2 linked regions of the Novipirellula artificiosorum genome follow. Each later gene encodes a partner of the first gene's protein in a complex. Links are inferred from orthologs where the notes say so. Each region holds a gene or a part of one and is shown on either strand. Other genes may lie near its edges.

Evidence for each region.
Region 2: the proteins of fliM (region 1) and fliG are in contact, whole or in part, in a crystal structure (PDB 4QRM), measured with the Thermotoga maritima proteins. The link is inferred for Novipirellula artificiosorum from one-to-one orthologs. Residues at the interface, in WP_004081085.1 of Thermotoga maritima: Tyr124, Leu127, Asp128, Ile130, Met131, Gly132, Gly133, Pro134, Glu136, Pro139, Arg141, Thr144, Glu145, Ile146, Glu147, Ser149, Ile150, Lys153; in WP_004082903.1 of Thermotoga maritima: Phe122, Ser125, Glu126, His127, Pro128, Gln129, Thr130, Val133, Glu157, Arg161, Leu164, Leu165, Arg167, Ser169, Glu171, Val172, Glu175, Ile176, Asn179, Lys182.

Annotation. Positions count from the first base shown.
Region 1 is NZ_SJPV01000006.1:420,629-428,399, forward strand. Bases 2,330-5,294 are described here. They hold fliM (flagellar motor switch protein FliM), read left to right. Parts: upstream 2,330-3,229; coding sequence 3,230-4,360; downstream 4,361-5,294. Other genes in these bases: Poly41_RS18505 (glutamate-5-semialdehyde dehydrogenase), read left to right, coding at 2,330-3,200; Poly41_RS18515 (phosphatidate cytidylyltransferase), read left to right, coding at 4,384-5,294. Outside these bases: trpE (anthranilate synthase component I), read left to right, coding at 1-1,218; more of Poly41_RS18505, read left to right, coding at 1,923-2,329; more of Poly41_RS18515, read left to right, coding at 5,295-5,352; Poly41_RS18520 (lysophospholipid acyltransferase family protein), read left to right, coding at 5,365-6,048; Poly41_RS18525 (ATP-binding protein), read right to left, coding at 6,054-7,771. UniProt on the Bacillus subtilis protein: One of the proteins that forms a switch complex that is proposed to be located at the base of the basal body.
Region 2 is NZ_SJPV01000009.1:133,549-138,721, forward strand. The notes cover bases 2,404-5,173. They hold fliG (flagellar motor switch protein FliG), read left to right. Parts: upstream 2,404-3,163; coding sequence 3,164-4,183; downstream 4,184-5,173. Other genes in these bases: Poly41_RS22535 (vWA domain-containing protein), read left to right, coding at 2,404-3,031; ppdK (pyruvate, phosphate dikinase), read right to left, coding at 4,278-5,173. In the rest of the region: Poly41_RS22525 (MFS transporter), read left to right, coding at 1-414; Poly41_RS22530 (sugar phosphate isomerase/epimerase family protein), read right to left, coding at 396-1,358; more of Poly41_RS22535, read left to right, coding at 1,598-2,403. UniProt on the Bacillus subtilis protein: One of the proteins that forms a switch complex that is proposed to be located at the base of the basal body.

The DNA.
Region 1 (7,771 bases):
CCACTCGAATCGTTTCGCAGTCATGTGCACTACCGCGTCGCACAGATCCCAGGCTTGCCACCTTTCGTTGGCGGTGCGATTGGCTACGCCGGCTACGACGTGGTTCGCTATGTGGAGAACCTACCCAACAGCCCCCTGGACGATCGGCAATTGCCCGACCTCGATTTCTCATTTTACCATACCTTGTGTGTTTTCGACCATGTCGAAAAAACGATCACGGTGGTGTCGCTTGCCGATTGTCGCGGTGTGGAAAGCATCGCGCATTCGGAGCAGGCTTTCCAAACGGCGGCCGAAACGATCGATTCGACCATCGCTCGGCTGTCACGCCCGGTTTCGCACCGTACCGACGAATTGACTTCTACGGCTGCCGCGGAACCACTGGTGGTCGAATCGAATTTCACCCGAGCGTCATTTGGCGAAGCGGTTTTGCAATGTGTCGAGTACATCCGTGCTGGCGATATCTTTCAAGTCGTCCCGAGTCAAAGGATGAGCGTCAAGACCGACGTTGATCCGTTTGAGATTTACCGTTCGCTCAGGGTGGTGAATCCGAGTCCGTTCATGTTCTTCGTCCGCACGCCCGATTGTGTGCTTGTGGGGTGCTCGCCGGAAATCATGTGCCGCGTCGCGGATCGAGTCGTGACCGTCCGTCCGCTGGCGGGAACGCGTCGTCGTGGCAAAACGGAAAAGGAAGACAAATTGCTCGAGAAAGAACTGTTGGCCGACCCCAAGGAACGAGCCGAGCATGTGATGCTTGTCGATTTGGGCCGAAATGACGTGGGTCGTGTGGCGAAGTTCGGCACCGTGGAATTGACTGAGGTCATGATCGTCGAACGCTACAGCCACGTGATGCACATTAGCAGCGAAGTTCAAGGGACCCTGCGTGAAGGACTCGATGCCTTCGATGCGTTGAAGGCATGTTTGCCGGCCGGGACCGTCTCGGGGGCACCCAAAGTTCGAGCGATGGAAATTATCGATGCGATCGAGCCCCACCGCCGTGGTCCCTACGGTGGGGCCGTCGGCTACGTGGACTATCGCGGCAACATGGACACCTGCATTGCGCTGCGGACCATGGTGGTCAAAGAGGGGGTTGTTTATGTCCAAGCCGGCTGTGGCGTGGTGGCCGACAGCGATCCTGACGCGGAATTTGACGAAACGATCAACAAGGCCAAGGCACTCATCTCGGCGATTGAAATGACGGTCGAGCGGGTGGCCAAGTAGCGGGTGGCCAAGTGAAGTCGGGTTACCGAGTCTTGCCCGGAGCAGACAGGCATTCTTTCGACTTTCTCGTTGGCGGTGCGACTCTCGAACCTTGTCGTTTTGCCTGCTGTCGATCATGCTCGATGGGTGTCGTGAGTGGGCAAGACGATCGCTGGCGGCGTTCCTTTCCAAGGGGCGACCGCTGGAGGAAAGTCCGGGCTCCGCAGGATAGGATGGTCGATAACGTCGACCGGCCGCGAGGCTAGGGAAAGTGCAACAGAAAGCAGACCGCCGAACGGTTCGACCGCGATCGGTCTTTTCGATCGATCGCAGCGAATGCGTGGTAAGGGTGAAACGGTGCGGTAAGAGCGCACCAGCGGTCGAGGTGACTCGATCGGCTCGGTAAACCCCATCCGGAGCTAGACCAAACAGAGTGCAGCGGAGGACGGGGCCTTTGGCCGCGAACCTCCGCGCCGTGCGATCCGTACGGCCATCGACATTCGGGTAGGTCGCGATGGAGGCGGCGAGCAATCGCCGTGCACAGACAAATGGTCGTCGGCCGGAGCGTCACGTTCCGGTTACAGAACCCGGCTTACTACCCCACTCACGGCACTTTTCTAATTGGGGGGCATAGAATCACCGTTGACCCCTCCGCTTCGTTTGCGGACAATCCGCCGTGCCAAGAAATTCACCAAGACGAAATCTGCCCCCAATCTCCGCAAACTATGCCTGTTACCGAAGCTTCTGCTGAAATCGCACGCTATTGCCGCCAAACCGCGGAAGCGGCCAAGCTTGCGTCGTATCGCTTGTCGTCGCTTGATGCCGAGGTCAAGAACCGCTGGCTGCGGCAATCTGCCACCGAATTGGTCGCGTCGCTGGACACGATCATTGCCGCGAACCAGCAGGATCTGGACGCAGCACCCGGGTATGGGCTCAGCGATGCCGCGATCGATCGGCTGAAATTGGATGCGGGTCGGGTTCAGTCCATTGCGACGGCACTCGAAGAAATTGCCATGCTTCCCGATCCGGTCGGCGAGGTCATCGACGGTCACACGCGGCCGGGTGGGCTGCAGATCCTAAAGCGTCGTGTGCCTCTCGGCGTCGTCTTTTTTATCTATGAGAGCCGGCCCAACGTGACCGCTGACGCAGCCGGGATCTGCGTAAAGAGTGGTAATGCGGTCATTCTACGGGGCGGCAAAGAAGCCATTCATAGCAGCCAAGCGATTGTGGACGTGCTCTCACGCTGTGCCGCGGATTGTGGGTTGCCGGAAAATGCGGTCCAGCTGGTTTCCACCACCGATCGAGTCGCAGTTGGTGAATTCTTGAAGTTGGGGGAACTGATCGATGTGACGATCCCACGCGGTGGAGAAGGTTTGATTCGTCGCGTTGCGGCCGAAGCCACGATGCCCGTGATCAAGCACTACGACGGGAATTGTCATGTTTATGTCGATGAACATGCCGACATCGAAATGGCGGTCGACATTATCGAGAATGCTAAATGCCAGCGGATGGGAGTCTGCAACGCTTGCGAATCCTTGTTGATTCATCAAGCGATTGCAAAAAACGCACTTCCGAAGATCGCGAAACGGCTGACCGAGCGAGGGATTGAGATTCGAGCGGACGAGCGAGCTCGGAAATGGATCGAGGGTGCCGTCGCGGCGACCGACGAGGACTGGTCGACCGAGTATTTGGGACCGAAGATCAGTGTCGCCGTGGTCGATTCACTCGACCAGGCAGCAGAGCACATCAACCGCTACGGTTCGCATCATACCGATGCGATTGTGACCGAGCAGTTGAAGGCATCGGAGACGTTCACGAGCTTAGTCGACAGCTCCGCTGTGATGGTGAACGCCAGCACTCGATTCAACGACGGGGGCGTCTTTGGACTCGGTGCCGAGATCGGTATTTCGACCGACAAATTTCACGCTCGTGGCCCGTGCGGTCTTCGCGAGTTGACCACCTACAAGTACATCGTCCGTGGAAACGGGCACTGCAGGAGCTAGTCAAGGATGCATAACCAAGGACGACGGACATGTCGGATGAATCGCTAAGTCAAAACCAAGTCGAAAGTCTGCTCAAGGCCATGGAATCGGTCGATGCGCCCGGGACGGCACCCGCTGGCGCTCGCACGGTCAATTCGCCCCGTAGCAAGGCCACGGCGGGGCAGAGCAAACCGTCGTACAACAAGATGTCGGGGGTGTTGCCGGCTGGGGTGCGTGTGACGGCGTATGATTTCAAACGTCCCGAACGCGTTGGCAAAGACCAAATGCGAGCGATGCATTCGCTGCACGAGACGCTGGCGCGAAACTTTGGCGCGGCGATGTCAGGATTGCTGCGAACGATGATTGAGGTCAAATTGCTCAGTGTCGATCAATTGACCTACAGCGAATTTGTGTTCAGCCTCGATAACCCGAGCTGTTTCAGTGTCTTGAAGCCGCAACCCCTCGAAGGCCATTGGATCCTCGACGTGGCGCCGACGTTGTCGTATGCGGTGATTGACCGCATGCTCGGCGGTGACCCCAAACCGGGCGATACGATTCGACGTCCGTTGACGGAGATCGAAACGCGCTTGGTTCGAAGAATCGTCGATTTATTTTTGACTCAACTCTCTCATTCCTGGGAAAACATCGTTGCCTTGGACTTGGAAGTCGACCGGATGGAGAGCAACCCACAATTGGTTCAAATCGTTCCGCCCAACGAGGTCGTTATTTTGGTCGGTTTCGAAGTGCTGCTGGGTAAGAATCGCGGCATGATGAATCTCTGTATTCCGTTCAATACCATCGAAGGGTTCAATTCCCAATTATCACGCAACGGATGGGTGGGGTACGGTAAAGGCAAGCCAACGGAGAAAACTCGCAGACGAATCTCCAACAACATCGATGCGGCGCCGGTCGATGTGGTGGTCACGTTGGCACGGTCAAGGATACGAACCGGAGACTTGTTAGAGTTGTCGGTCGGGGATGTCATTACGACCGAAAAGGAGGTCAATGCTCCGTTGGAGTTGTCGATCCAAAACATTCCGAAATTCAACGCCAAAGCGGGTGCTTTCAAAGGAAAGAAAGCCGTTCGCATCGAATCCATGCTGCAGCCGAAACATCCGGTCACCGACGACGATGAGAGCAACCCGAATCGAGTGGATGGCGTTGCGGATGCAGGAGAGTAACCTGAAGAAAGCGAACCACGACCATGCTGCTCAGTCCTGAAGTCCGCACGGCATTGCTTTGCGTGTTTGCGGCATTGTCGCTTTTCAGCTTGGCTGCGTTCGTGGTGCAGCGGATGAAACCGGAGCACGATCTCTCGGAGCTTCAAAGCCGAATCAGGACTTGGTGGGCGATCGTTGGGTTTTTCTCGCTCATGTTGTACTGGTCGGCGACGGCGACGATTGTGTTTTTTGCCTTCGTCAGCTTCTTGGCTTTGAAAGAGTTCTTGTCCATGACGCCGACACGACGGGCGGATCGACGTGTATTGTTCTATGCGTATCTGGCGATCCTTGGCCAGTACTATTTTGCTGCGGTCGAATGGTATGGCATGTTTATCATGTTCATTCCCGTGTTGATGTTCGTCTGGTTACCCACACGGATGCTATGGCTCGGGCAGACCGACGGGTTCCTGAAAGCCGCGGGAACCTTGCATTGGGCATTAATGATCACGGTGTTCAGCCTCTCACATGCAGCCTTTCTGTTGGTTCTGCATCCCGGTTCGTCACCCCGAGTGATCCCGCAGTTTCCGTCGTCAGCGGGGGAGGCCTATCCTGGTGCTGGGCTGCTCGTTTTTCTGGTGTTGGTGACGGAGCTCAATGATCTTTGCCAAGGCTGGTGGGGAAGGTCCTTTGGCAAACGCAAGATCGCACCGACGATCAGCTCCGGCAAGACCGACGCTGGGCTGATCGGTGGTGTTGCATCGACGTTTTTGATCGCTTGGTTGTTGGGACCGCGATTGACGATGATGGACGGCCCGCGTTCCGTGATGGCGGGATTGATTATCGCGGTGGCGGGAATTGCCGGTCATCTTTGTTTGTCTGCACTGAAACGCGACTTGAAGATCAAAGATTTTGGTGCCACGTTACCCGGTCACGGTGGCGTGCTCGATCGGGTCGATTCCTTGGTCTTTACCGCGCCGCTGTTTTTTCACTTTGTCTACTACACCTATGGCTGATCCCATCCACGAATGAACCACTTCTTGCGCCCGTTGTTTTTCGCCGTCGTCGTGCGACCGCTGATGATGATCGTGTTGGGGACGAATATCCGGCGACAAGAAGGATTGCCTCGCACAGGACCCGCGTTGATTGTGGCAAATCACAACAGCCACTTGGATGTGTTTGCCTTGATGAATATCTTGGGGCTGAAACAGCTCGCGTCGGTGCGGCCGGTTGCAGCAGCCGACTACTTCATGACGCGGCCCCTTCGTCGCTGGTTTGCGACGCGAATTGTCGGCATCATCCCGATCGATCGCACCAACACCAAACGGGATCCCAGTGGCAGACACCCGCTGGAGCCGATCTCGGAAGTGCTACGAGACGAAGGCATCGTGCTGCTGTTCCCCGAGGGGACCCGAGGAGAGCCGGAGCAACTCGAAGCGTTCCAATCGGGTGTCGCTCACTTGGCTCGCCGGCACCCAGATGTCCCGATCGTTCCGGTGTTCATGCACGGGCTTGGCAAGGCGCTGCCCAAGGGCGAAGCGATCTTGGTACCCTTTTTCTGTGATGTCTTCGTTGGCGAGCCGCTTGACGCTGGATTGCCAAAAAAGGAATTCATGCAGCAGCTTGGTGAGCGATTCGCCGAATTATCGGCCGAGTCACGGCCCGGCTACGAGCCGGAGAACCCTCGGACCGGTCCGGTTCCGCTGAAATGACTTTTTCAGTCGCAGGCTGGGTCCAGTTCTGGAACAACGATCCGGCTTCGTACGGATTCAATCTCTTGTAACGCAGCTTGGCATGGATCGGCCCCTTCGTTGCGGGCCGCTTCGACGAGCGAGGCAGCAGGTGAGGTGAACTCGCGGTAACCCACCGTTCCTCCTGCTCCTTTTAGCCAATGAGCGACTTCAGCAAGATCAGCGAAAGCATGCTCTTGCAGCAGTGATCGCATTTCAATGATCCGTGTGTCGAGTTTGATCACGAAATCGATGATGATCTCTCGGAAATCCCGATCTTCAACGGGTAGGGTTGAGTGAATCGCCCCCAACCCACGCGGGGCTGCATCAACGACTTGGTTCTCGAGAGCCTGCGTCACAGTGGGTTTGGGCTGCCCCGACGTGTCGGTTGCGGGGATGACAACCCTTGCATGCAGTTCACGGATCTGGGCAAGTAAACGGTCGGCTTGCTCACATTCCGACCGCTTTGCTGCCTGTTCGAGGGCACTGGCCGGCTCCGTGAACACGCCCAGCCCAACGGTTCCTCCAGCGCCTTTGAGCCAATGGGCTTCGCAACGAACCGTTTCGAAATCCTTGGATCCGATGGCCTGTTCGATCGCAGCAAGTCGGCTGTCAAGTCGCCCGACGAAGTCTGATGTGATCGCTCGAAAATCGGCGTCGTCCATGGGCAAGGTAGGGTGAATGGGGGTGGTTCCCCCATCCATTCGCGTAGCCGGTGGTGCAATTAGGGCAGGCGACAACTTTGCGTTCGATGGATGTTCCTCGAGATGGACCGAGTCGATGCAAGGATCGGCTTCACCAAGATGCGACGTCACGCAGACCAACAATTTGTCGATGTCGACCGGTTTGGTAAGGAAATCATCACAACCGGCAGCCAAGCATTTTTCGCGATCGCCTTTCATCGCATTGCCCGTCAAGGCGATGATGGGAGTCGTTAAACCCGCTTCACGCAATCGACGGGTCGCCGAGTAACCGTCCAACACCGGCATTTGCATGTCCATGAAAATCAGCGAATAGTCGCTTTCGCTGATCTTCTCGATCGCTTCCAGTCCGTTTCCGGCTGTTGAAACAATCGCTCCCGCGCGGGACAGGACCAGTTCGATGAGCCGCCGGTTGGCTTCGCCATCGTCGACGACCAAAATCGGCTGATGGGGTACCTGCGTCAGCCCCGAGTGATTCTCGGTCGCTTTTTGTTTTGCTTTTCGCTCGATCTCAACGGGAGAGATCATCTCGGTGGATGCATCGACCGAGAGGGGGATCCAAATGGAGAACGTACTTCCGATGCCCTCCTCGCTGGTGACCGTCAATTCCCCGCCCATTGCTTCGGTCAACCGACGGCTGATGGACAACCCCAATCCCGTGCCGCCGAATTTCCGCGTCGTGGTGCTGTCCGCTTGGACGAAGGACTCAAAAATTTTGCTCTGCTGTTCTTCGGTCATCCCAATTCCGGAGTCGATGACATCAATCTTGATTGCGTTTTGTCCTTCGGTGGTGTGAACCATCTCCGTGACGATCTTGACTTCGCCCGTATCCGTGAACTTGATCGCATTTCCTACCAGGTTGGTGATGACTTGTCGAAGTCGGGTTGGGTCTGTTTTCAAGGACCGTGGGAGGTCCGTCAGGAATTGCGTGTTGAGTTCGATCTGTTTTTCCTTGGCTCTTTCTCGAAGGACATCCGCAACACCCGTGATGATCGGATCCAAGG
Region 2 (5,173 bases), on another replicon or contig:
CCCGATCGAGTTTTGTTGGTCGGCACCGTCTTCATGTCGCTTGGGATGTTCGCGTTCTCCGTTGTTTCCACCGAAAAACCTTGGCTGATCGTGATACCAGCCCTCCTCGGTGGCGTCGGTCACTCGTTGATGTTTCACACGATGGTCTCGTTGACGTTAATCCGGTTTCCTCGTAAAGCCCATGGAACCGGATCCACGTTGGCGCTCATGATGTTGGATTTAGGAACAATCCTCGGTGCCCCGATTTTGGGACTGATCGGTCAATCGTTTGGCTTCGGTGTCCTGTTCGCCGCGATTGGTCTGTTTTGCCTGGGATCCGCAAGCGTCTATGCAATCTCGCGCAGGAGACATCGAACCCCTGTTGAACGTACTGGCCCGAAATCGATCGGATCGGATCAGCCACTGGTTGCTTGAGCAACCACGTTCCTCGACTTTTCCAGTCCTTCCTTGGCAACATCAAGTGCATCTCGTTTCCAGTACTCGGGATTAAACAGCTCGAGCGAAAACGTTCCCATGAATCCGTTCCTGACCAACAGCTTGATCGTTGGCACCAACGGGCAAACGCCATCACCTGGGAACACGCGGTCCTTATCGCCAATCGTTTCGCAAGGCATGTCGGGATAATCATTGATGTGGAAGCAGTGCATGCGAGAGGCTTCGATCATACCGAGTGCCGCGAAGTCGTTTCCGCCCTTGTAGATGTGATAGAAATCGGGAAGCACACAGGCGCTGGGGTGCTCGGTCGCTGTCGCAACGTAGACCAGTTCGGCCAGCTTGCTAATCGTGGGTGAGAAGCCCCAAAGCTCTAATTGTGGGACAACCCCCGTTTCATCACCCACTTGAAGTAACGCACGAAAGCGATCTCCGATCACTGCGAGGGGTGGCGAGGCAGCGTCTTTTTGGTGGGCTCCGATGGGCGGTGCGGCAATGTGCGTGCCACCGATCGCTTTGAGCAGTTCCATATCACGCCGAGCCACTTCGAGCGCTGCCGCACGAGCTGCTTGATCCTCGACGATCCAATGCGCAAATCCAATCCCGCTGGGAACGGTCAATCCCGCATCTTCAATTCGCTTCCGCAGGTCCGGTAAGCTTCCCCCGGCGGCAACGTATTTCTCCAAATCTCGAATCCAGGGCTCGATCCCGTCGTAGCCAGCTTTCGATGCGATGTCGATTTGGTCTGTGATGGATAAGTCTTGGCCACGAATGGTGGCGGTATTGAGAGCGAAGCGAATTGGTGCGCGCGTGGACTCTGGCTCGGCGGCAGCAACCTCCGTCACCGGAAACGCGGCGGGGACGGCAGACGTTGTGATGGCAGCCGAGGCGGCGGCAAGGGATAGAAATTGTCGGCGGGTTGTCATCGATGAAAGGCTCAAAAAGGCGTAATTCAACAAGAAAGGGGACGTGGGGGCTCCAAAGAATCGCCCGCGGTCCATGCCATCAAGTTAGCAGACTTAGCCGTCTGCACACAATTCACCCTGGCGTCACCAACATTTTAGTTGCATCGCAACGTCAAATCAGCACAATGAGGGTTCTAGTCGATTTTTGTCCATCCAGCCGGTCCTGGCCGCTGGATCCCACGATCGCTGGAACCGTACCCGTGACTGACGATTCCCACCCACCCGAAACCACTCGCTCAGACGGCTCGGACCCATCGAGTCCCAACACAACCTCAACCTCGCAATTGCGGAATCTGCAACGGCAACGAGGGGCGTTGGAATTGGAGTTGGTCCGCGTACGCCGCCAAGCCGAGGCTGCCAAGTGGGATGCCAAGGCGGCCGAATTGGAAATGGAAATCCGCGCCCTTGCCCAACAAGAAGGCGCGGAACAAGAGCGGATCGAGCGATCGGAAGTCACTCGAGTCGACGATCTACCCTGCGGTCGTCCCGATCCGCAACGTCCCCACTTCCTGAATTGGGACCAAGTTCGATTGGCGCAAACCGCCTCCAGCGGGCAACCCAACGTTGCCCCGCATCGCTCGAGCTTTCGCTTTGATGCGGCACACACGACGACTGCGGAGCCCCATTTTGATGACTCCGAATTGGAGGAGGCTGTTTCTGAATCCCGCGTCGACAGGCTGGACGTTGGCTTGGACTTCGACGAAACACGACAACTGACGCGCCAAGATAAGCGTCGACGACCGACCGCGGTTGCGATCAGCTTCTTGACGCACGTCGCGATTCTGGTCGTCCTCGGATTGGTGACCTTGCAGAATCATCGGCCACGGGATCAAGTCACCCTCTCGGCATCCCCCACAAGCGAATCCGATGTTTCGATCGAGACGTTTTCGATCGAATCCGCGGAGATCCCTAGCGACAGGGTTGAACCGACCGAAAGCAAGGTAGACGAAGAACTTCGCATGGTCGATGAACTCGCTCCATCAAGCTTCACTTCACCCACGGCATCAAACGCATCAAGTTCGCTAGCCGCGATGTTATCGCATTCCTCGGATGCTGCGGCTGCGATCATGAACCCACCCTCACCCTCCGATGCAAAGATGCAATTCTGTGGTTTGGACGGCGGGGGGAACCATTTTGTTTATCTGGTCGACAGCAGTGCCAGCATGGGAGGTGCCTTCGCATCCGCACGTCAAGAACTGCTGCGTTCGATTCATCAACTGGAGCCCACGCAGCGGTTTTATGTCATTTTTTTTGATAGCGAACCCGATTTCATGCGACTGAGTCGGCCGGATCAAGACGAACCGCGTAGCGTCTGTGCCACACCGGCAAACAAAGCGGCCCTACAACGATGGGCCATGACCATCAAGATGGATCGAGGCAAGAACCCGAACGGCTTGTTGCCGTTTGTATTGGGACTTCGAGCCGATGCCATCTTCTTGCTTTCCGATGGCGAGTTTCCGCAAACGACCGAGGACTTGCTGCGAGAACAGAATCAACGACACAACCTGTTTGGCGACGGCGGGATCATCAGCATCGTCCACACGATTGCTTACCACAGCCGCGAAGGCGAAAGCCGGATGCGACGCATCGCCCAGCAAAACCAGGGGCAATATCGATACATCGCCGAACCGTGACAATCATCACAATCGTTAGGACACCACGACGACGCACGTTGAACCTTGGACCCTGCCGATACCAGATCGAGAGGTGTTGGTATTTTTCAACCATCGCCATTTTCCTCATCGGCAGATCGCACAGGGTGTTTCGTGTCCACAACCACGTCAATCTTCAACGAGGCAGGGCTCCAAAAAGCAGCGGTTCTTTTGATGTCGATGCCGACAAAAACCGCCGCCCGCGTCCTCGGGCAACTGCCGCCCCGAGCGATTGAAGCGATCAGCATCATGATCGCGAAAATCGATTCCGTCGGTGGCGATGAACAGGAAGTCGTGATTGCCGAGTTTTTGACCAGCAAGGCGAGTTCGATTTACGCGAGCCCTGGGGGCTTGGAACGCGCGAAGGAGTTGATCAAAGAAGCGCTCGGTCGTGACGCAAGCGAGATGATCGGCAATCTGCAACAAACGATCGAGTCGATGCCGTTCGGCTTTATCAAGAAAGTCGACTCGCAAACGTTGCTTCAATTTATCGGTGACGAACACCCCCAAACCATCGCGCTACTACTCAGTCACGTTCCGGCAGGCTATGCCTCGGAAGTCATGAGTGGATTGTCGCCCGACAAGCAACTTGAGGTCATTCAACGGATTGCATCGATGGGACGCTGTAGCCCGGATGCGGTGGCCGAACTGGAGTTTGGACTTGAGATGCGGCTTAGTAGCATGGTCAATCAACAGCATAGCAACACGGGCGGTGTGGAGAGCGTTGCCGAGATCTTGAACGTCGTCGAACGCTCGGTGGAACGAACGATCATGGAAGCACTCGGCAACGACGACCCTGAGCTTTCCGATGAAATTCGCCGCCTGATGTTCGTTTTTGAAGATATCTCGAAACTTGCCGATCGCGACATTCAATCGCTATTGAAAAACGTCGAAACCGCACAATGGGCGATGTCGTTGAAGGGAGCGAGTCAGGCGCTGCAGGATAAGGTCATGCGAAACATGAGCACGCGAGCGGCCGATAATTTGAAGGAAGAAATGGAGTACCTGGGCAGCGTTCGTGTCAGCGAAGTCGAGGCGGTTCAGCAGAAAATTGTCGATATCGTTCGCCACCTCGAAGACACCGGGGAAATCTCGCGACCGACCGGTGAAGAAGAGGAAGAGTACGTCAATTAGTATTGCCCCACCCTTCGGCCATCAATCCATAAAAGAAGGGGAAGCCGTTGTCGGCTTCCCCTTCGCGAGAAGAGCTTCGCTACATCCGCCGTGCTTACGCTTTTTGTAACGCTGCCTGTGCGGCGGCCAAGCGTGCGATCGGAACTCGGAACGGGCTGCAACTGACGTAGTTCAATCCAACCTTGTGACAGAACGCAATGGAAGCGGGGTCACCGCCATGTTCGCCACAGATGCCGACCTTCAAATCCTTCTTCGTGCTGCGACCTTTTTGGCATCCCATTTCAACCAACTGACCTACCCCGCTGGTGTCGAGTGATTGGAAAGGGTCGACTTCCAAAATGTCTTGCGACAAGTAATCGGGCAAGAACGTGTTGACGTCGTCACGGCTGTAGCCAAACGTCATCTGCGTCAAGTCATTCGTGCCGAAGCTGAAGAAGTCGGCGAACTTGGCGATCTCATCGGCCGTCAAGGCAGCACGCGGGATTTCGATCATCGTACCAATCAAGATGTCCAACTTGCCGTCATACTTTTTCGCTTGCTTGGTCTCTTCGATGGTCGCTTCGACCTTGGCACGCAGAAACTCAAGTTCGTTCGCGGTTCCGACGAGAGGAATCATGATCTCTGGCTGGGCCTTGATCTTCTTCTTCTCGCAATTGATCGCCGCTTCGACGATCGCGCGAACTTGCATCTCGAGGATTTCCGGATAAGTCACACTCAAGCGGCAACCGCGATGGCCGAGCATCGGGTTCGATTCGTGAAGCGCCTCACCCCGTTTGGCAACCTCAGAGGGTTTGACACCCAATTGTTTGGCAACCTCTTTTTGGCTTTCCGCGGTATGCGGCAAAAACTCATGCAGCGGAGGGTCAAGCAAACGAACGGTGACCGGCAACCCGTTCATCGCTTTGAAAATTCCCTCGAAGTCCTTGCGTTGGAAAGGCAACAACTTTTTCAATGCGGCACGGCGGTCCTTTTCGTTTTCGGACAAGATCA